2 regions of the Pseudomonas sp. HN11 genome follow, and region 2 is predicted to be linked to the other one. Evidence: predicted binding sites of a transcription regulator. Region 2 holds the regulator's gene; the other holds the start of a gene.
What was found. Region 2 encodes sigma-54, which starts transcription at its own class of promoters, with help from an activator protein. Its sites were predicted from a motif close to ANTGGCATNNANNTTGCTNT; they were not measured.
Positions count from the first base shown of each region.

Region 1: a site for sigma-54 is predicted at 8,942-8,961, ahead of glnK (P-II family nitrogen regulator). Genes of this name have one in related genera too.

Region 1 covers NZ_CP089985.1:6,029,156-6,040,089, forward strand. The annotation lists gene rnk (nucleoside diphosphate kinase regulator) at 1-241, opposite strand, end outside; gene LVW35_RS27775 (DUF1289 domain-containing protein) at 373-591, opposite strand; gene cyaY (iron donor protein CyaY) at 594-941, opposite strand; gene lptM (LPS translocon maturation chaperone LptM) at 1,180-1,350, shown strand; gene lysA (diaminopimelate decarboxylase) at 1,360-2,607, shown strand; gene dapF (diaminopimelate epimerase) at 2,611-3,441, shown strand; gene LVW35_RS27800 (DUF484 family protein) at 3,455-4,171, shown strand; gene xerC (tyrosine recombinase XerC) at 4,174-5,073, shown strand; gene LVW35_RS27810 (HAD family hydrolase) at 5,070-5,765, shown strand; gene sutA (transcriptional regulator SutA) at 5,958-6,284, opposite strand; gene LVW35_RS27820 (secondary thiamine-phosphate synthase enzyme YjbQ) at 6,387-6,812, opposite strand; gene LVW35_RS27825 (ammonium transporter) at 7,023-8,360, opposite strand; gene glnK (P-II family nitrogen regulator) at 8,395-8,733, opposite strand; gene LVW35_RS27835 (accessory factor UbiK family protein) at 9,156-9,416, shown strand; partial or broken gene LVW35_RS27840 (YifB family Mg chelatase-like AAA ATPase) at 9,555-10,406, shown strand; gene LVW35_RS27845 (hypothetical protein) at 10,639-10,934, opposite strand, start outside.
Region 2 covers NZ_CP089985.1:966,948-977,881, reverse strand. The annotation lists gene LVW35_RS04405 (KpsF/GutQ family sugar-phosphate isomerase) at 1-404, shown strand, start outside; gene LVW35_RS04400 (KdsC family phosphatase) at 405-929, shown strand; gene lptC (LPS export ABC transporter periplasmic protein LptC) at 938-1,510, shown strand; gene lptA (lipopolysaccharide transport periplasmic protein LptA) at 1,497-2,030, shown strand; gene lptB (LPS export ABC transporter ATP-binding protein) at 2,030-2,755, shown strand; gene LVW35_RS04380 (RNA polymerase factor sigma-54) at 2,940-4,433, shown strand; gene hpf (ribosome hibernation-promoting factor, HPF/YfiA family) at 4,509-4,814, shown strand; gene ptsN (PTS IIA-like nitrogen regulatory protein PtsN) at 4,825-5,289, shown strand; gene rapZ (RNase adapter RapZ) at 5,292-6,149, shown strand; gene LVW35_RS04360 (HPr family phosphocarrier protein) at 6,166-6,438, shown strand; gene LVW35_RS04355 (ZIP family metal transporter) at 6,477-7,370, opposite strand; gene LVW35_RS04350 (superoxide dismutase) at 7,404-8,015, opposite strand; gene LVW35_RS04345 (hypothetical protein) at 8,017-8,445, opposite strand; gene LVW35_RS04340 (class II fumarate hydratase) at 8,473-9,849, opposite strand; gene LVW35_RS04335 (FagA protein) at 9,842-10,237, opposite strand; gene pmbA (metalloprotease PmbA) at 10,387-10,934, opposite strand, start outside.

The sequences.
Region 1 (10,934 bases), 1.2 Mb from region 2:
CTTTCGGATAGACCAAGGTCAGGTGGTAGTCCTTGCCGCTGCCTTGCTCACGGCAATGCACGCTGGAGTTCATGGTCACGACACCCGCAGGCACTTCATCGTGGCCAACCACGTCTTCGGCGCGGTCGAGTTCGGCTTGCAACGCTTCGACGCCGGGAGATTCGTCGCCCAGGCGGTCGATCAGTTGCTCCAGACGCTGCACGTCAAGACGGGTGAGGATGATGGACGGTGCGGTGGTCATGATTCAGGCAGACTCCTTTTTTCTGCACAAAAAAGCAAAACCCCGCCAGGAAAAGGCGGGGTTCTCACGGGCCTCGATGAGTTGAGGCGTACCCGGACACTACCACAGCGTCACAAATAAACAAGACGGCCTCAGGTGTGGGCCCGGCGCTGCTCGGCCTCGGCGCAGATCACCCGGCGCCGGGCATCGTCGGCAGAGCGCCATTCACGGATCTCTTCCACGTGGCGCAAGCACCCGAGGCAGACTTTCTGCTCGTCCAGGCGACACAAACTGATACAAGGTGTCGGCACCGCCGGGCTGACATTACTGAAGAGCGGCTTGGGCGGGCGGACAGGTGCAGGCTGGGTCACGATCAGTTCTCGTCCTGCCCCAATTCATCAAAGTCCAGCTCTTCGCCGGTATATTCCTGGACCAGGCGCGTGAGCATCTCGCCCAATAGCTCTTCACTCTTGTCACACTGCCATTTGCCGCTTTCTTCGTCGTAGTCGAAGTGCACGCCACCGGAACGTGCCGCGAGCCACAGCTGACGCAGCGGCTCCTGGCGGCTGAAGATCAGTTGCGGGCCGCTTTCGAACTTGACGGTCAGCACGCCGGCCGAGTTTTCCAGGTCCACGTCCAGGCCGCTGTCGTCGAAAATATCTTCCAGCGCCTGCTGGGTCGCATCCACCAGGTCGTGAAAACGGGCTTCGGTCAAACTCATTGTGGCAACCTCAAAAGTGTCTGGTTTTGCTCAAGCGCCGCACGATACGGGCGAGCCCCGCCGATTGCAAAGAATACCGATTTCAACACGATTGACGGTGTGAGAAATCCTCAAACAGCGTAGCTCGCTTCCCGGCCGTGTCGGCAAACCCCCGCCGGACGGGTATTCCAGCGCATAGGCAAGCTGGCGGGTGGTCGGTATACTCGGGCGCAATTAATGCTTATTCAAGGATTTCGCCATGAAGCGCCTGATCTCTTCCCTTGCTGCGCTCGTCGCGCTCGCTTGCCTCGTTAGTGCCTGTGGTCAAAAAGGCCCGCTGTACCTGCCCGATGACAGCAAAGACCCGAATGAACAGGCGCAATCGTCGCAAAAACCTTCCAAAGCGCATAAGCACGACACCTACGAATAAAGGTACTTCATGGACGCTTTTAACTACCGGGACGGCGAGCTGTTCGCGGAAGGCGTGGCGTTGTCCGCGATTGCCCAGCGCTTCGGCACCCCGACCTATGTGTATTCCCGTGCACATATCGAAGCCCAGTACCGCTCGTTCACCGACGCCCTCGACGGCGTGCCGCACCTGGTGTGCTACGCGGTCAAGGCCAACTCCAACCTCGGCGTACTGAATGTCCTAGCGCGCCTCGGCGCTGGTTTCGACATCGTGTCCCGTGGCGAGCTGGAACGCGTACTGGCTGCTGGCGGCAAGGCTGACAAGATCGTGTTCTCCGGCGTCGGCAAGACCCGCGAAGACATGCGCCGGGCCTTGGAAGTCGGCGTGCACTGCTTCAACATCGAATCCACCGACGAGCTGGAACGCCTGCAGGTCGTGGCCGCCGAAATGGGCGTTCGCGCGCCGATCTCCCTGCGCGTCAACCCGGACGTCGATGCCGGCACCCACCCCTACATTTCCACCGGTCTCAAGGAGAACAAGTTCGGCATCGCCATTGCCGACGCCGAGGACGTATACATCCGCGCCGCGCAACTGCCGAACCTGGAAGTGCTGGGTGTCGACTGCCATATCGGCTCGCAACTGACCACGCTGCCGCCGTTCCTGGATGCGCTCGACCGCCTGCTGGCGTTGATCGACCGTCTCGGTGAATGCGGCATCTACCTGCACCACATCGATCTGGGTGGGGGCGTGGGCGTGCGTTATCGCGACGAGGAGCCGCCGCTGATCGCCGATTACATCCAGGCTGCGCGCGAGCGCATCGAAGGCCGTGACCTGACGCTGATGTTCGAGCCTGGTCGCTACATCGTCGCCAACGCCGGCGTACTGCTGACCCAGGTCGAGTACCTCAAGCACACCGAGCACAAGGATTTCGCCATCGTCGATGCGGCGATGAACGACCTGATCCGCCCGGCGTTGTACCAGGCCTGGATGAATGTCACCGCCGTGACGCCTCGCGCCAGCGAAGCCCGCGCCTATGACATCGTCGGCCCGATCTGCGAGACCGGCGACTTCCTGGCCAAGGATCGTCGGTTGGCCCTGGAAGAAGGCGATCTGCTGGCCGTGCATTCGGCCGGTGCCTACGGGTTTGTCATGAGTTCCAACTACAACACCCGCGGCCGTACGGCCGAGGTGCTGGTGGACGGTGATCAAGCGTTTGAAGTGCGTCGCCGCGAGACGGTAGCCGAGTTGTATGCTGGCGAAAGCCTGCTGCCGGAGTAAGCCATGCTGCTGCGTTTCACCAAGATGCACGGGCTAGGCAATGATTTTATGGTCCTCGACCTGGTCAGCCAGCACGCGCATATCCTGCCCAAACACGCCAAACAGTGGGGCGACCGGCATACCGGCATTGGTTTCGACCAGTTGCTGATCGTCGAGGCGCCGAGCAACCCGGAGGTGGATTTCCGTTACCGGATCTTCAACTCCGACGGTTCCGAAGTGGAACAGTGCGGCAACGGTGCCCGCTGCTTCGCCCGTTTTGTGCTGGACAAGCGCCTGACCGCCAAGCGGCAGATCCGCGTCGAGACCAAAAGTGGTGTGATCGAGCTGGATATCCGCAGTGACGGCCAGATCAGCGTCAACATGGGCGCGCCACGCCTGGTGCCGGCGGACATTCCGTTCCAGGCCACCGAGCAGGCTGTCAGCTACGCACTGGACGTTGACGGCAAGACCGTCGATATCGCCGCCGTATCCATGGGCAACCCCCATGCCGTGCTGCGGGTCAACGACATCAACAACGCGCCCGTGCATGAGTTGGGGCCGAAGATCGAACACCACCCGCGCTTTCCGGCGCGGGTCAACGTGGGCTTCCTGCAGGTGATCGACCGTACCCGCGCGCAATTGCGTGTGTGGGAACGCGGCGCCGGCGAAACCCAGGCCTGCGGCACCGGTGCATGCGCCGCTGCCGTGGCCGCGATCAGCCAGGGGTGGATGGATTCGCCCCTGCTGATCGACCTGCCCGGTGGACGCTTGTCCATCGAGTGGGCAGGCCCTGGCCACCCGGTGATGATGACCGGGCCGGCCTCGCGCGTATACGAAGGACAGGTCCGTCTATGAGTGAGCCAATCCAATGACCGATAAGCCCCAAGTACCCGCAGAAGCGTTCCCGAGCGAAAGTCTGGAGGCCGCTGCCGTCGCGGCGTACCTTGAGGCTAATCCGCACTTCTTCGTCGAGCACGAGGAACTGCTGCCGGCCTTGCGCATCCCCCACCAGCGCGGCGACACCGTGTCGCTGGTGGAGCGGCAGATGAAGATCCTGCGCGAGCGCAACATCGAAATGCGCCACAAGCTCTCGCACCTGATGGACGTCGCCCGCGACAACGACCGACTGTTCGAGAAAACCCGCCGCCTGATCCTGGCCCTGATGGACGCCACCAGCCTGGAAGAAACGGTGATCGCCGTGGAGGACAGCCTGCGCCAGGACTTCCAGGTGCCATTCGTGAGCCTGATCCTGTTCAGCGACAACCCGATGCCGGTGGGTCGCTGGGTCAGTGGCAGCGACGCACAAACCGCGATCGGCGGCCTGCTTTCCGAAGGCAAGACCATCAGCGGCACCTTGCGCGAACATGAGCTGGACTTCCTGTTTGGTGCCGAGCAGCGCAAGCAGATCGGCTCCACCTCCGTTGTCGCCCTCAGCCATCAGGGCTTGCACGGCGTGCTGGCCATCGCCAGCCGAGATCCCGCGCACTACAAGAGCTCTGTGGGCACGCTGTTCCTGACTTACATCGCCGAAGTACTGGGCCGCGTCTTGCCGCGCTTCACCACCGCCCTGCGCGCGGTGCGCTAGCCATGGAAAGGCAACTGGACGCTTACTGCGCTCACCTGCGCAATGAGCGCCAGGTGTCGCCCCATACCCTGGAAGCCTACCGGCGGGATTTGAACAAGGTCCTGGCCTACTGCGAGAAACACCAGATCAGCAGCTGGAAGGCGCTGGATATCCAGAGCCTGCGCAGCCTGATTGCACGCCTGCACCAGGCAGGCCAATCTTCGCGCAGCCTCTCGCGCCTGCTCTCGGCTGTACGCGGGCTCTATCACTATTTGAACCGCGAAGGCCTGTGCGATCACGACCCGGCCAACGGCCTGTCGCCGCCCAAGGGCGAACGGCGCCTGCCCAAAACCCTGGACACCGACCGCGCCCTGCAATTGCTCGATGGTGCGGTCGAGGATGACTTCCTGGCCCATCGCGACCAGGCGATCCTGGAGCTGTTCTACTCATCGGGCTTGCGCCTGTCGGAGCTGACCGGCCTGAATCTCGATCAATTGGACCTAGCGGACGGCTTGGTGCAAGTACTCGGCAAGGGGAGCAAGACCCGCGTATTACCGGTGGGGCGCAAAGCGCGGGAAGCCCTGCAACTGTGGCTGCCGCTGCGCCTGCTGACCAACCCCGCGGATGACGCGGTATTTGTCAGCCAGCAAGGCCGGCGCCTGGGGCCACGGGCGATTCAAGTGCGGGTCAAGGCCGCCGGCGAGCGCGAGCTGGGCCAGAACCTGCATCCACACATGCTGCGACACTCTTTTGCCAGCCACCTGCTGGAATCATCCCAGGACCTACGCGCGGTTCAAGAGCTGCTCGGCCACTCCGACATCAAGACCACACAGATCTACACCCATCTGGACTTCCAACACCTGGCAACGGTGTACGACAGCGCCCATCCACGGGCCAAACGAATCAAGGACGGCGACTCATGAGTATCAAGCTGATCACCTTCGACCTGGACGACACACTCTGGGACAACGTACCCGTCATCATCAGTGCCGAAGCGTCGATGCGCGAATGGCTGGCGATTAACGCCGCCAAGGTCGGCGACTTGCCGCTGGAGCACTTCGCCAGTCTTCGCCAACAGGTGCTGGAACGCCATCCCGAGCTGAAACACCGCATCAGCATTCTGCGCCACCGGGTGTTGATGCATGCGTTTGAAGAGGCCGGTTATCCACAGCCTGAAGCCACGGAAATGGCGGACGTGTGCTATGAAGCATTCATTCATGCGCGCCACCAACTAACGCCCTTCCCCGAAGCGGAGCCCATGCTGAAAGCACTACGCCAGCACTTTTTGCTCGGGGTGATCACCAACGGCAATGCCGACGTGCAGCGCGTCGGCCTGGCGGACTATTTTCACTTTGCCCTGCGCGCTGAAGACATCGGCATCGCTAAGCCGGATGCGCGACTGTTTCAAGAAGCATTGCAACGCGGTGGCGTGGATGCCAGCGCGGCTGTGCATATTGGCGATCACCCAGGGGATGACATTGCCGGAGCGCAGCAGGCGGGGCTGCGGGCGGTGTGGTTCAACCCGACGGGCAAGGCCTGGGAAGGGGAAAAACGCCCCGATGCGCAGATTCGCAGCCTGAACGAGTTGCCGCCCTTGCTGCAAAGCTGGCAGTAACACCGACGATCAAATGTGGGAGCGGGCTTGCTCGCGAAAGCGGTGTGACAGTCAACATCAATGTTTGCTGGGCCGACGTCTTCGCGAGCACGCCCGCTCCCACATTAGTATGTGGAGAACCATGAGAATTTGTTCCAGGCATGAAAAAGCCCGCAGCGACGGCGGGCTTTTTCTTCAAGCAGGTGGCTGACCTCAGATAGGTCGGCTGCCGTACTTGTTATCCGGCTTCTTGGGCGGGTCCGCAACCACGTTAGGCTCAACTTCGACCACTTTGCCGCCTTTAGCGAGGAACTCTTCCATCGCACGGGCCAGAGCATCACGCTCTTTGTTCTTGGCTTCAACGCTCGGCAATTCATCTACCGACACAGCTGCCTTGGCTTTGCCTTTGGCAACCGGCGCAGGTGCATCGTCGCCACCGTCGTCGTCAGCAACGTCTTCCGCCGCCGCTTCAAGACCTTCTTCGGTGTCGTCTTCGTCACCTACTTCGAGTTCGTCGTTTTCCAGATCATCGTCGCTCATGTTCTACCTCATGACTTGCGAAAAGCAGATTAGTTATAGCCCAGCATCACCCTCTGTCGAGGCAGCCGGAAGAAAATCAACATCCACTGGATAACCAGTGGCTTATGCCCCATCACCGTGCAAGGTGGCGAGGACTTTACGAGCACTGCCATGATCACGGTGCTCGCCCAGATAAACACCTTGCCAAGTCCCCATCGCCAAGCGGCCGGCCTTCACCGGCAAACTCAGCTGGCAGCCCAGGAGACTGGCCTTGAAGTGCGCCGGCAGATCATCCGGACCTTCGTCGTTGTGTTCGAACCCTGCACATCCTTGCGGCACCAGCGAGTTGAAAAAACGCTCGAAGTCACGGCGAACCGCCGGATCGGCATTCTCGTTGACGGTCAACGAGGCCGAGGTGTGCTGCAGCCACAGATGCAACAAGCCCACGCGACAAGCCTTCAACTCAGGCAAGCCGGCCAGCAACTCATCGGTTACCAGGTGAAAGCCCCGGGGCTTGGCCCGCAGGGTAATCAGGGTCTGTTGCCACATACAGTTCTCCGCCCATCGGCGCGCATTCTAGCGCGCTCTGGGAAAAAACAAAGTGCCGAATACACCTACATGCCTGTAAGACATTCGCACACTGAAAAGTACCGTGTGCATCCCATCACAAACGCCGCGTAAAAACCGGTACACATTGCTATGACTGACAAACACCAGACAAAAAAATGCCCGGCAAGCCGGGCATTTTTTTTCGCGTACTTACAAGTTGTAGCCGCGTTCGTTGTGTTGCGCCAGGTCGAGGCCAACCGCCTCTTCCTCTTCGGTGACCCGCAGGCCCATGACCATGTCCAGCACCTTGAGGATGATATAGGTCACGATCGCCGTGTAGATAACAGTGAAGCCAACACCTTTGCACTGGATCCAGACTTGTGCAGCGACGTCAGTCACGGTGCCGAAGCCGCCCAATGCAGGGGCTGCAAACACGCCGGTGAGGATCGCACCGACGATACCGCCGATGCCGTGCACGCCGAACGCATCCAGGGAATCGTCGTAACCCAACTTGCGCTTGAGGCTGGTGGCGCAGAAGAAGCAGATCACACCGGCAACCAGGCCGATCACCAGGGCGCCCATCGGGCCCACGGTACCTGCGGCTGGGGTGATTGCAACCAGGCCGGCGACCACGCCCGAAGCAATGCCCAGTGCGCTTGGCTTACCGTGGGTGATCCACTCGGCGAACATCCAGCCCAGCGCCGCAGCAGCAGTAGCGATCTGGGTGACCAGCATCGCCATGCCGGCGGTGCCGTTGGCCGCAGCGGCGGAACCGGCGTTGAAGCCGAACCAGCCGATCCACAGCATCGCCGCGCCAATCAAGGTGTAACCCAGGTTGTGCGGGGCCATCGGGGTGGTAGGGAAGCCTTTACGCTTGCCGAGCACGATGCACGCCACCAGGCCAGCCACACCCGCGTTGATATGCACCACGGTGCCACCGGCGAAGTCCAGCACGCCCCAGTCCCACATCAGGCCACCGTTGCCGCTCCAGACCATGTGCGCGATTGGCGCATAGACCAGGGTGAACCAGATAGCCATGAAGATCAGCATCGCGGAGAACTTCATACGCTCAGCGAAGGCACCGACGATCAACGCCGGGGTGATGATCGCGAAGGTCATCTGGAAGGTGATAAACACGGCTTCCGGGAACAATGCCGCAGGGCCGGTGATGCTGGCCGGGGTTACGCCCGCCAGGAACGCTTTGCCCATGCCGCCAAAGAAGGAGTTGAAGTTGACCACACCCTGTTCCATACCGGTGGTATCGAACGCGATGCTGTAGCCGTAGACGACCCAGAGGATGCTGATCAGGCCGGTGATCGCGAAACACTGCATCATCACCGACAGAATATTCTTGGAGCGGACCATGCCGCCGTAGAACAGCGCCAGGCCAGGGATGGTCATGAACAGCACCAAAGCGGTGGCGGTCAGCATCCAGGCGGTGTCGCCGGAATTGAGGACTGGAGCAGCCACTTCGTCTGCCGCCATGGCCAGGCTTGGCATTACGATGGACAACAGGGCTCCGAGCCCTGCGAATTTACGCAGAGTCATATTGTTTTCTCCTGGGGCGTTGGGGTTTGGCGGCTTAGATTGCGTCGGTATCGGTTTCGCCGGTACGGATGCGAATAGCCTGTTCCAGATTGACCACGAAGATCTTGCCGTCACCAATCTTGCCGGTGTTGGCGGCCTTGGTTATCGCCTCGATAACCCGGTCAAGATCCTTGTCGTCAATCGCGACATCAATCTTCACCTTCGGCAGGAAATCGACTACGTATTCCGCGCCGCGATACAGCTCGGTGTGACCCTTCTGCCGACCGAAGCCTTTGACCTCAGTAACGGTAATGCCCTGCACGCCGATCTCGGACAACGACTCGCGCACATCGTCCAACTTGAACGGCTTGATGATGGCAGTGACTAGCTTCATGAAAACTCTCTCCCGAATTGGTGGACTTGCCCCAGGAAAACAAACCCGTCTCAAGTCTAAGCGCAGTGCCTGGCTTTGTAACGCGTCGTCGCCTCGGCATTGGCCTTTGCGACGCCAGCGAACCACTGATGACGAAACCTGTACCCCTGATCCGTCGGCGCACTGCATTCGTCACAGCGACTGCATCAGTGCATGGGTCATGATCGTCTAAGCAGAAACCTTGCCAGCTCCGTAAAAATCACTGAAATCAGTCCCTTGCCCACTTATGCCCACCTTCGGCGCTCTTCAACGACGCCAATGCGCACAAAAACAGTGCGTCGCCGCCCAGCCCTCTGCGCGAAAAGCGTGCGCCCGCCGTCGTGAAAAAGACTATAGACGCTGCGTGATACACTGCCGGCCAACAGTTTTCCGGAATATTTCCCATGCTCGCGCCCAAAGACCTCCTCGACGCCCTGAGCGGCCACGCCTCTCGCCTGTTCAGCAGTGACACCCCGTTGCCCCGCAATGAAATCGAAAGCCAATTCAAGGCATTGCTGCAAAGCGGTTTCAGCAAACTCGATCTGGTGAGCCGCGAAGAGTTTGATAGCCAGATGGTGGTGCTTGCCCGCACGCGTGCGCGATTGGAGAGCCTGGAGGCGAAGGTGGCAGAACTGGAAGCGCGGCTAAACCCACCCGCCGAATAACTGCCTTGCCCTTAAGAGCCGGCTCGCCGGCTCCCACGGATTGCCGATACGTTCTGTAAAACCTCTCCGCCTCGCGTTTCCCCACCTCGACTACCCTTGAAAAACCGCAGGAAGCGGCCCTCTTTTCAAGGAACGAGCATGTCCCTCGCCATCGTCCACAGCCGCGCCCAAATTGGCGTCGAAGCCCCTGCCGTCACCGTTGAAGTGCACATGGCCAATGGCCTGCCGTCCCTGACGCTGGTGGGCTTGCCGGAAACGGCGGTCAAGGAAAGCAAGGACCGGGTGCGCAGTGCCATTCTCAATTCCGCCCTGCAATACCCTGCCCGCCGCATCACGCTGAACCTGGCGCCCGCCGATCTGCCCAAGGACGGCGGGCGTTTTGACCTGGCGATTGCCTTGGGAATCCTGGCGGCCAGCGTGCAGGTGCCGGCGTTGATGCTCGATGAGGTGGAATGCCTGGGGGAACTGGCACTGTCTGGCGAAGTGCGGGCAGTGAAAGGTGTGCTGCCGGCAGCATTGGCGGCGCGCAAGGCCGGGCGCACCGTGATAGTGCCGCGGGCGAATGCGGAAGAAGCCTGCCTGGCATCGGGATTGAAAGTCATCGCGGTGGATCATTTGCTGCAGGTGGTGGCGCACCTGAATGGGCATCAGCCTATCGAGCCCCACAAATCCGACGGATTGCTGTACCTGAACAAGCCTTACCCGGACTTGAGCGAAGTACAGGGCCAGCTCGCCGCCAAGCGCGCATTGCTGATTGCTGCGGCGGGGGCGCATAACCTGCTGTTCAGCGGCCCACCCGGCACTGGCAAGACATTGCTCGCCAGTCGCCTGCCGGGCTTGTTGCCACCGTTGAGTGAGCAGGAAGCCTTGGAAGTGGCGGCGATTCAGTCGGTAGTCAGCCTGGCACCGTTGAGTCATTGGCCGCACCGACCGTTTCGCCAGCCGCATCATTCTGCATCAGGGCCAGCATTAGTGGGGGGTGGATGTCGGTTTCGGAAATAAATGCGAAACTCTGGAAATAGATGCGACTTCAAAGACAGAAAAAAGCCCGCATTAACGGACCGGTGACGTTCCCAAGGCGCTGAGTGCCAACCTTTTTTCAGTAGGTTTTGAGCGTATTGGCGCGCAAGACCCAGATCCTCGGCGACGACGTAGAGGCGTTCATAGAATCTCTGCGTTTCTTCGCAAACGGCTTCTGAAATGCTCATTTGTTTAACATTTCCTATAGTTCAGACCGCGCCCAGCGCAGTCTGCTGATCGCTTTGAATTGACTGATACCGACTGAGCCACGTTCGTTTCGAGCCTTTGACCCGGGTCTTGTCAGTAACGCCTCAACCGCAGAGCGATCAGCTTCAAAAATCTGGAAAGCGTTGTAATCCGCATCGAGAAGAACCAGTAAAACAGTATCGAAGGGTTGCCTTAAATCGATTGATCCCACTCGGCCGCTTCGCATTCGTGGACTGGTGAAATACCGCCCCTTGATTTGAATTCTGACTGTTAGCCCATTTCTCACTTCTG
Region 2 (10,934 bases):
GCGCCCTCGGCCGCCGTCTGCTGCTGAAGGTGGAAAATGTCATGCACTCGGGCGACGAACTGCCCCACGTCCCGCGTGGCACCCTGCTGAAGGACGCGTTGATGGAAATGACCCGCAAGGGCCTGGGCATGACCGTGATCCTGGAAGCCGACGGCCGTCTGGCCGGTGTCTTCACTGACGGCGACTTGCGCCGCACTCTGGACCGCACCATCGATATCCACACCGCAACCATCGATGCGGTCATGACACCCCATGGCAAGACCGCACGCCCCGAGATGCTGGCAGCCGAAGCCTTGAAAATCATGGAAGATCACAAGATCGGCGCGCTGGTCGTAGTCGATAGCAACGACCAGCCTATCGGCGCCCTGAACATGCACGACTTGCTGCGTGCGGGAGTGATGTAAATGTCCAGCGACCTGTTGCAACGCGGTAAAAACATCAAGTTGGCGATTTTCGACGTTGACGGCGTGCTGACCGATGGCCGCCTGTACTTTCTCGAAGACGGCAGCGAATTCAAGACCTTTAACACCCTCGACGGCCAAGGCATCAAGATGCTGATGGCGGCGGGCGTGCAAACGGCGATTATCAGCGGCCGGAAGACCCCGGTTGTGGAACGCCGCGCACAAAACCTGGGGATTCCTCACCTGTATCAGGGGCGTGAGGATAAACTGGTGGTTCTGGACGAGCTTCTTGGCCAACTCAACCTAAGCTATGAGCAGGTCGCCTACCTGGGCGATGACCTGCCAGACCTGCCGGTGATTCGTCGAGTGGGCTTGGGCATGGCTGTCGCCAATGCGGCGGCGTTTGTTCGCGAGCACGCCCATGGCATCACCACCGCCCGTGGCGGCGAAGGTGCCGCCCGCGAGTTCTGCGAGCTGATCCTGCGTGCCCAGGGCAGCCTTGAAGCGGCCCACGCCGCCTACTTATAGAGCGTTTTATGCTGAGCAAAAAGATTCGCAACTTCCTGCTGTTCGGGGTCATCGCCGCGCTGTTCCTGGCGGTGGGCTACTGGAATATCAGCCCGGAACGCTTTCTCGATCAGCCTGCTGCGCAGGTTGATGAAGGCGCTATCGACTATTACGCCATCAACGCCAAAAGTGTGCAGTTCCTGCCTGATGGCAAGGTGCAGTACGAGATGACGTCAGACAAAGTCGAGCACGTTAAGGCCAGCGAAATCACCTTGCTGACCAACCCGGACATGAACATTTACCGCGGCACCGAGTTCCCATGGCACGTCACCAGCAAGCGTGGTGAGGTCAACCCGGACGGTACCGAGGTGGAACTGATCGACTCGGTGCGCGTCGCGCGTACCGACGATAAAAAGCGTGAGACCGTGATTACCAGCAGTCGCATGACCGTATTCCCGCAGAAGCAATATGCGCAGACCGAGCAAGACGTTAGAATCGACGGCGCTGGCGGTGTATCGACTGGCAAGGGAATGAAAGCGTATTTGAAAGAAAGCAGGATACACCTGCTATCGAACGTAAGAGGACAGTATGAGGCTCGTTAAAACTCTCCCTATTTTGCTCGGTCTGGGCGCAGCACTGGGAAGCGTGAGCGCCTGGGCTCTGCCGAACGATAGCCAGCAGCCGATCCACATTTCGGCTGACGATGCGCAGCTGGATGACAAGCAAGGCGTCGCCACCTACACCGGCGGTGTGATCATCACCCAGGGCTCGATGAAGATCACCGGCAATACGGTGACCCTGACTCGTACCCAGTCCGGCGACATTGACGTGGTCACTTCGGTGGGCAACCTGGCTTACTTCGAACAGAAGCAGGCGCCTACCGACACCGGCCCGATGAAAGGCTATGGCAAGACCATCCAGTACCACGCCCAGCAGAACCGCATCGTGCTGATCGACCAGGCCAAGGTACTCAGCCCCGATGGCAACTCCACGGAAGGTGAGAAAATCACCTACGACACCGTGAAACAGATCGCTAACGCCGGTCGTGCCAATGGCAGTAAGGTCACCGCACCTCGTCCACGCATCGACATGGTTATCCAGCCGAAGAAGAAGGCCGAGTAATGGCAACCCTGAAAGCCCAGCATCTGGCCAAGGCCTATAAAAGCCGTCAGGTCGTGCGCGATGTCAGCCTGTCGATCGACAGCGGCCAGATCGTCGGCTTGCTCGGCCCCAACGGCGCCGGCAAGACCACCTGCTTCTACATGATCGTTGGCCTGGTCCAGGCGGACCAGGGTCGTGTTCTGATCGACGACCTGGACGTGAGCCACCAGCCAATGCATGGCCGTGCGCGCGCCGGTATCGGCTATCTCCCGCAAGAGGCGTCGATCTTCCGCAAACTGTCGGTCGCCGATAACATCATGGCCATCCTCGAGACCCGCAAGGAACTCGACCGTGACGACCGTCGCAAGGAATTGGAAAGCCTGCTGCAGGAATTCCACATCAACCACATTCGCGACAACCTCGGCATGAGCCTTTCCGGTGGTGAGCGCCGCCGTGTGGAAATCGCCCGCGCCCTGGCCACCGCGCCCAAGTTCATCCTGCTGGACGAACCGTTTGCCGGCGTCGACCCGATCTCGGTCGGTGACATCAAGCAGATCATCCATCACCTCAAGGCCAAGGGCATTGGCGTGCTGATCACTGACCACAACGTCCGTGAGACACTCGATATCTGCGAAACCGCGTATATCGTCAACGATGGCCAACTGATCGCCGAAGGTGATTCCGCCACCATCCTGGCCAACGAACTGGTCAAGGAAGTGTACCTGGGTCACGAGTTCCGCCTGTAAACACCGTGGTGTCACGGCCGATGCCACGATGCGCGGGAGTCAATAAAAACCTCCGGATTTTTATTGTTACCGCGCTCTAGGCAAAGCCCCCGACATCAGGCATATAATTTGCTTATGTTTGGCGCTAACGCGCCCTGTCGTGGATGGCGCACTGCGCCGGCGAATAAGGTGTTAAGCCCCTGCCATGAAACCATCGCTAGTCCTGAGAATGGGCCAGCAGCTGACGATGACACCGCAGCTGCAACAGGCCATCCGCCTGCTCCAATTGTCGACCCTGGACCTGCAACAGGAAATCCAGGAGGCCCTGGAGTCCAATCCGATGCTCGAACGCCAGGAAGAAGGCGACGACTTCGATAACGCAGACCCGCTGGCCGATAACATCGAGCAAAAACCCAATTCCGACGTGCAGGAACCCTCCTATCAGGAAACCGCCCCTACGGTGGATAACCTTGAGGAAGGCGAATGGAACGAACGCATCCCCAACGAGCTTCCGGTAGATACCGCCTGGGAGGACGTCTACCAGACCAGCGCCAGCAGCTTGCCCAGCAATGACGATGACGAGTGGGACTTCACCACCCGCACCTCCGCTGGCGAGAGCTTGCAGAGCCATCTACTGTGGCAACTGAACCTGGCGCCGATGTCGGACACCGATCGCCTGATCGCCGTGACGCTGATCGACTGCATCAACAACCAGGGTTATCTGGACGAGACGCTCGAAGAGATTCTTGAGGCGTTCGATCCGGAGCTGGATATCGAGCTGGACGAAATCGAAGCCGTCCTGCACCGCATTCAACAGTTCGAGCCCGCCGGTATTGGCGCGCGCACCCTCAGCGAATGCCTGCTGCTGCAATTGCGCCAGCTGCCGGCCAAGACGCCCTGGCTCACCGAAGCCCAGCGCCTGGTCACTGATTACATCGACCTGCTGGGCAGCCGCGACTACAGTCAATTGATGCGCCGCATGAAGCTCAAGGAAGACGACCTGCGCCAGGTCATCGAGCTGGTACAGAGCCTCAACCCTCGCCCTGGCTCGCAAATCGAGTCCAGCGAAGCCGAATACGTGGTTCCCGACGTGATCGTGCGCAAGGACAACGAGCGTTGGCTGGTGGAGCTGAACCAGGAATCGGTGCCACGCCTGCGGGTCAACCCGCAATACGCCGGTTTCGTGCGTCGCGCCGACACCAGCGCCGACAACACCTTCATGCGCAACCAGTTGCAGGAAGCCCGCTGGTTCATCAAAAGCCTGCAAAGCCGCAACGAAACCCTGATGAAAGTGGCCACCCAGATCGTCGAGCACCAGCGCGGTTTCCTGGAATACGGCGACGAAGCAATGAAACCGCTGGTACTGCATGATATCGCTGAAGCGGTAGGCATGCATGAGTCGACGATTTCGCGGGTGACCACGCAAAAATTCATGCATACCCCACGGGGTATATATGAGCTGAAATACTTTTTCTCCAGCCACGTCAGCACCTCCGAAGGCGGTGAATGCTCGTCCACGGCGATCCGCGCGATCATCAAAAAACTGGTTGCGGCGGAAAATCAGAAAAAGCCATTGAGTGACAGTAAGATCGCTGGTTTACTGGAGGCACAAGGCATTCAGGTCGCCCGTCGAACCGTCGCCAAGTACCGCGAGTCCCTCGGGATCGCGCCTTCCAGCGAGCGTAAGCGTTTGATGTGACGGGCGGGCCACAGCGTTCCAGTGGCAGGTATTCCTACCTGCCGCTTTATGCACTGGCAACGAAGGAGAAGCTGTATGCAAGTCAACATCAGTGGACACCAGCTGGAAGTCACCAAACCCCTGCGTGAATACACCGAAAGCAAGCTGAACAAGCTGGCGGGGCATTTTGACAAGATCACCAATGTGCAGGTCATCATGGAGGTCGATAAGCTCAAGCAGAAAATCGAGGCCACCCTGCACGTACCGAATGCAAAGCTCGTCGCCAATGCGGAACATGAAGACATGTACGCGGCGATCGACTCGCTCTACGACAAGCTGGACCGCCAACTCATAAAGCATAAGGAAAAGAATCTGCACCTGATGCAAGGTACAGGTCGTTAACTCTCCCCCCATGATCCGACTTGAAACCATCCTGACCCCCGGCCGTTCCCTCGTGAATGTGCCGGGAGGCAGCAAGAAAAAAGCCCTCGAACAAATTGCCAACCTGATCGCGCGCGAAGTGCCGGATCTGGAGATGCAAGATGTGTTCGATGCGCTGATTGCCCGTGAAAAACTCGGCTCTACCGGTTTTGGTAACGGCATCGCCATTCCTCATTGCCGCCTCAAAGGCTGCGAAACACCCGTCAGCGCCCTGCTCCACCTGGAAGCCCCCATCGATTTCGACGCTATCGACGGCGCCCCGGTCGACCTGCTGTTCGTTCTGCTGGTCCCACAAGCCGCCACCGATGCACACCTGGAACTGCTCAGGCAGATCGCCAGCATGCTTGACCGCAAGGAAGTACGCGACAAACTGCGTAGCGCCAGTAGCAATGAGGCGCTGTACCAGGTTGTCCTGGATGAACAGAACGGGCAGTAATCATGCGTTTGATCATCGTCAGCGGCCGCTCCGGCTCGGGTAAAAGCACCGCCCTCAATGTTCTTGAGGATAACGGCTTCTATTGCATCGACAATTTGCCCGCTGGCCTGCTGCCGGAGTTGGCTGAACGCGCGTTGATCCACACCGAGCTGGCACAGCCCCTGGTCGCCGTTTCGATCGATGCCCGCAACCTGCCCAGCCACTTGGAGCGATTCCCGCAATTGCTCGAGGAAGTACGGGCCAAGCACATCCATTGCGATGTGCTTTATCTGGATGCTGACGAGGAGACCCTGTTAAAGCGCTTCTCTGAAACCCGTCGGCGTCACCCCCTCAGCAGCCCCCACCGCTCGCTTGCCGAAGCCATTGAAGACGAAACCAAGCTGCTGGGGCCGATCATTGACCTTGCCGACCTCAAGATCAACACCACCAGCCTCAATCTGTACCAGCTGCGGGATGCCATCAAGCTACGCCTGCTGAACCAGCCGGAGCCCGGCACAGCGTTTCTGGTCGAGTCATTCGGGTTCAAGCGCGGCATGCCAGTGGACGCCGACCTGGTGTTCGACGTGCGTTGCCTGCCCAATCCGTACTGGAAGCCGGAGTTGCGTGAGCAATCGGGGCTGGATCAGCCTGTGGCTGACTATTTGGCCGCGCAACCGGATGTGGAGGAGATGTTCCAGGACATTTCCAGCTACCTGCTCAAGTGGCTGCCGCGTTTCGCCGCAAGCAATCGCGCCTATGTCACCATTGCCATCGGCTGCACCGGCGGGCATCACCGCTCCGTTTACCTGACCGAGCGTCTGGGCCAGGTCTTGCAACAAACCCTCAAGAATGTCCAGGTCCGCCACCGCGACCTTAGCTGAAAGGAACACCTGCGCGATGCCCGCTCTGGAAATTGAAATCATCAACAAACTGGGCCTGCACGCCCGCGCCTCGGCGAAATTCGTGGGTGTCGCCGGGCAGTTTCCCTGCCAGATCCGGGCGGGTCGCACGCCGGAGTCCATGGTCGATGGCAAAAGCATCATGGCAATGATGATGCTGGCGGCGGGCAAGGGCACCAAAATTCATTTGAAGACGGAAGGCGAGCAGGAACAAGAAGCAATGGACGCACTCGTGGCGCTGATCAATAACTACTTTGATGAGGGTGAGTAAACACACCCTTTTAAGACGGGCGTGAGGTCGCAACGACTTCACCCTAAAGCAGTATCCATCACCATCATCACGCAAAAGCCGATGCACAGCCCCAAACTGGCGAGCTTTTCGTGACCATTGCGTCGCGACTCGGGAATGACTTCATGAGTCACCACCAACAACATCGCGCCAGCGGCGAGGGCCAGCCCCAACGGCAACAGCATCTCGGCCAGGCTGACCAGCCAGGCACACAGCATGGCAAAGACCGGCTCCACCAGACCTGATGCAGCACCGATCAGGAACGCCTTGACCCGCGACATTCCTGCCCCGGCCAATACCAACGCAATCACCAGCCCTTCCGGCACGTCCTGCAGCGCAATGCCCATGGCCAGGCTGTCGGCATCCGGCATGCCTCCACCGGCGGAGACGCCGACCGCCATGCCTTCCGGGATGTTGTGAGCGATGATGGCAAACACAAACAACCAGATACGCGGCGGGATCACCGGTTTGTCCGGCGTGCCCACCAGCATTTCCGGGCTGGCGCCGGAGACCTTGCGGTCAACCAGATACAGCCCGAAAGCACCCAACATAATGCCAAAACTGATCAATCCACTGGCCCCCCAGGGCGAAAGTCCCAGGCCTTCAGCCGCAGCGATGCCCGGCACGATCAGCGAAAACGCCGTCGCTGCCAGCATGACCCCAGCCCCAAAGCCCAACAACGTATCGCTTAAAGCCACCGGCATCCGTCGAATGACCAGCACCGGCACCGCGCCGAGCGCCGTGCCGAGCGCACAGAGGGATCCGCCCTGCAGGGCGCGCAGCATGCGTGGGTCCAGGTTGAGCCAGGCCAGCCCGTGGGCCACCAGCAATGCAGTACCTGCCAACAGCAACAGCGAGCCAAACGCATAACGAAACATTCGCCCGCTGCTGATCGCCAGTGTTTCAGTGCCCATAGTCGGCCTTAAATCTTGTTATGAAGGTGAATGTCAGGCCACGGCGGCCTGATAGCGGGCGGCAACTTCTGGCCAGTTGATAACACTGTAGAAGGCATTGATGTATTCCGGGCGGCGGTTCTGGTACCGCAGGTAGTAGGCGTGCTCCCAGACGTCCAGACCGAGGATCGGCGTATTGCCGTTCATCAGCGGGCTGTCCTGGTTACCGCTGCTTTCCACCACCAGGGTCTTTTGTGGGGTAACGCTCAGCCAGGCCCAACCGCTGCCAAAACGGGTCAGTGCAGCCTTGGTGAAAGCCTCCTTGAAGCTGTCGAAACCGCCCAGTTGTTCCTCGATAGCCTTGCCCAGCGGGCCTTCGGGTTTACCGCCACCTTTGGGTGACATCACTGACCAGAACAATGAATGGTTGGCATGGCCGCCACCTTGATTGATCACCGCTGCGCGGAGTTTTTCCGGCAGTTGCTGCACGCTGGAGACCAGCTTCTCCACCGGCCAACCCGCAAACTCAGTACCTTCGACTGCAGCATTGAGGTTGTTGATGTAGGTCTGATGGTGCTTGGTGTAGTGGATCTCCATGGTTTGCGCATCGATATGCGGTTCCAGAGCGTCGTAGGCATAAGGCAAGGCAGGCAAGGTATAGGTCATATCAATGTGCTCCGTATTGAGGAGTTGTGGGACGCGCGGTAGCACCACCCAATAGGCGATGAGTGCGAGGGTACTCGCCGTGATCGCTGATGAAATTCAATAGCTCGACGTAGGTTTTGCTGCTCTGGCGCAGCGCCGCTTCCCGCAATTGCGGGCTCAGGCGCGCGTCCTGCATGGTCTGCAGCAGACGCTGATGGATGGCGCAGAGGTATTCCGCGCTTTCCTCCGGTTGGTTCAGGCGCAGGTGCAGGTCCGCCAGGTTGTGATGGGAAATGACGCAGGCCGCCACTGCCTCGTCGGCATCCGCCCAGCGTTCAAACAACACTTGGGCCAGGGCCAGGGCTTGCAAATAGGCCTCGCGAGCGTCAACCAACTCGCCCGCCATAAAGCAGCGATTGGCCCGTTCGATCGTGCGTTTCCAGTGCTCCATGGTGAGCCTCCAAAGCAGGGTCGGTGATTACACACCGCCAGCCGTGAGCTTTTCCGGATCCAGCAGGATTTCCAGTTGGCTGCGCGGCAAGTCGGTGTATTCAAGGGCGACGTCAATCACCGGACGGCCCTGTTGATAGGCCTTCTTGGCGATTTCGGCGGCCTTTTGGTAACCGATGATCGGGTTGAGTGCGGTCACCAGGATCGGGTTGCGCGACAGGGCTTCCTTGAGCTTGGCTTCATTGACCTTGAAGCTGGCGATGGCTTTGTCCGCCAGCAAACGGCTGGAATTGGCCAGCAATTCGAGGCTGCTAAGCAAACTCTGCGCGATGATAGGCAGCATCACGTTGAGTTCGAAGTTGCCCGACTGGCCGGCGACGGTGATCACCGTGTCATTACCGATGACCTGCGCGGCGACCATGGCCGTGGCTTCCGGAATAACCGGGTTGACCTTGCCGGGCATGATCGAAGAACCCGGCTGCAGGCCTTCCAACTCAATCTCACCCAGACCGGCAAGCGGACCGGAGTTCATCCAACGCAGGTCGTTGGCGATTTTCATCAGCGACACGGCAGTGGCTTTTAATTGGCCGGAGACGGCGACGGCGGTGTCCTGAGAGCCAATCAACGCGAACAGGTTCTTGCCGGGGGTGAATTGCACGCCGGACAAGCTGCTCAGTTGCTGGCTGAAACGCACGGCGAACTCCGGGTGTGCGTTGATCCCGGTGCCGACCGCCGTACCACCTTGGGCAAGGGCTTGCAGGCTCGGCAATAGATCCTGCAGGTGGCCGATATTGGCCTTGAGCTGCTGCGCCCAGCCATTGAGCACCTGGCTCATGCGCACCGGCATGGCGTCCATCAAGTGCGTGCGGCCAGTCTTGATGAACGGGTGAACCTCTTCGGCTTTCTGCTCGATCACTTGCACCAAATGCAGCAGGGCCGGCAGTGTTCGCTCATGCAGCACCAGCGCGGCGCTGACGTGGATCGTGGTCGGGATGATGTCGTTACTGCTCTGACCGCAGTTCACGTGATCGTTGGGGTTGATCGCCTCGCCCAGCAAACGGGTGGCGAGGGTGGCAATCACTTCGTTGGCGTTCATGTTGGAGCTGGTGCCGGAGCCGGTCTGGAAGATATCAACCGGGAAGTGCTGCATGTAATCGCCTTCCAGCAAGCCTTGGGCGGCATCGACGATGGCCTTGCCCTGCCCTTCGCTGATTTGCTTGAGGTCGACGTTGACCTTGGCGGCGGCGGCCTTGGCCAGGATGAGGGCGCGAATGAATTGCGCCGGCATGCGTTGGTGGCTGATCGGGAAGTTATTCACCGCACGCTGGGTTTGCGCACCATACAGGGCCTCGGCAGGCACTTGCAGTTCGCCCATGCTGTCGCGTTCGATACGGGTGTTACTCATCGTTAGATCCTTGCACCAGGTCGGAGTGAGAAATAGACGGCAGCAATTCGCAGGTCGCCAATCGCCAAGCAAAGGTCTGCCAACGCTTGAGTCGGCAGGCGCAATGAGAGAGTTTTTCCAGGTCGCGCAGTGGGCGCCAGGCCTGATCCAGGCACATGGAGCGCCAATGCCAGGGCAGCGCGATGTCGCTGGCGGTATCGAGCAGCAGGCGGAATGAGGTTTCGGCGATCGTCCAAGGATGGGTCGCGGTGCAGCACGCCAGGTATCGACCCTCATTGAGGTAATGTTCGATCAGGCGCGGCTCGTTTGGGTCGAGGCCGCAGCGAATCTGGCGACTCATCCAGCGCCAGCTCTCCAGGTAAGGATCCTCATGCAGGACAGGACTCATGATCCACACTCACTCGGTAATGATATTTATTATTAAATGATATTAAGAATCAAAACAATAGCAACAGAACAATCTGCCTGTAAAACGTCCACAAAAAAAAGGCGCACCATCTGATAGATGGCGCGCCTTTGGGTAAAGCCTCGAGAGGATCAGCTTCCGGCGACAGTCATCCGCTCGATCAACACTGAGCCCGTACGAATGTTGCTGCGCAGTTCCAGATCATTACCCACTGCGACGATCTGCTTGAACATATCGCGCATGTTTCCGGCGATAGTCACTTCCTGGACGGCAAACTGGATCTCGCCATTTTCCACCCAGAAACCCGCCGCACCACGGGAATAATCACCGGTGACCATGTTCAGGCCATGGCCCATCAATTCAGTCACCAGCAGGCCACGCCCCATGCGCCGCAGCAGCGCCGCCTGGTCTTCATCACCATGGGTAACGAACAGGTTGTGCACGCCACCAGCGTTGGCGGTGCTTGGCAGACCCAGCTTGCGACCGGCATATGTGCCCAATACGTAAGACACCAGCTCGCCCTTCTCGACAAACGGCTTGGCATAAGTCGCCAGGCCATCACCGTCGAACGACGTACTGCCCAGGGCGCGCATCAGGTGCGGGCGCTCATCGATGGTCAGCCACTCCGGAAACAGCTTCTGGCCAATCGCCCCTTCCAGGAACGAGGACTTGCGGTACA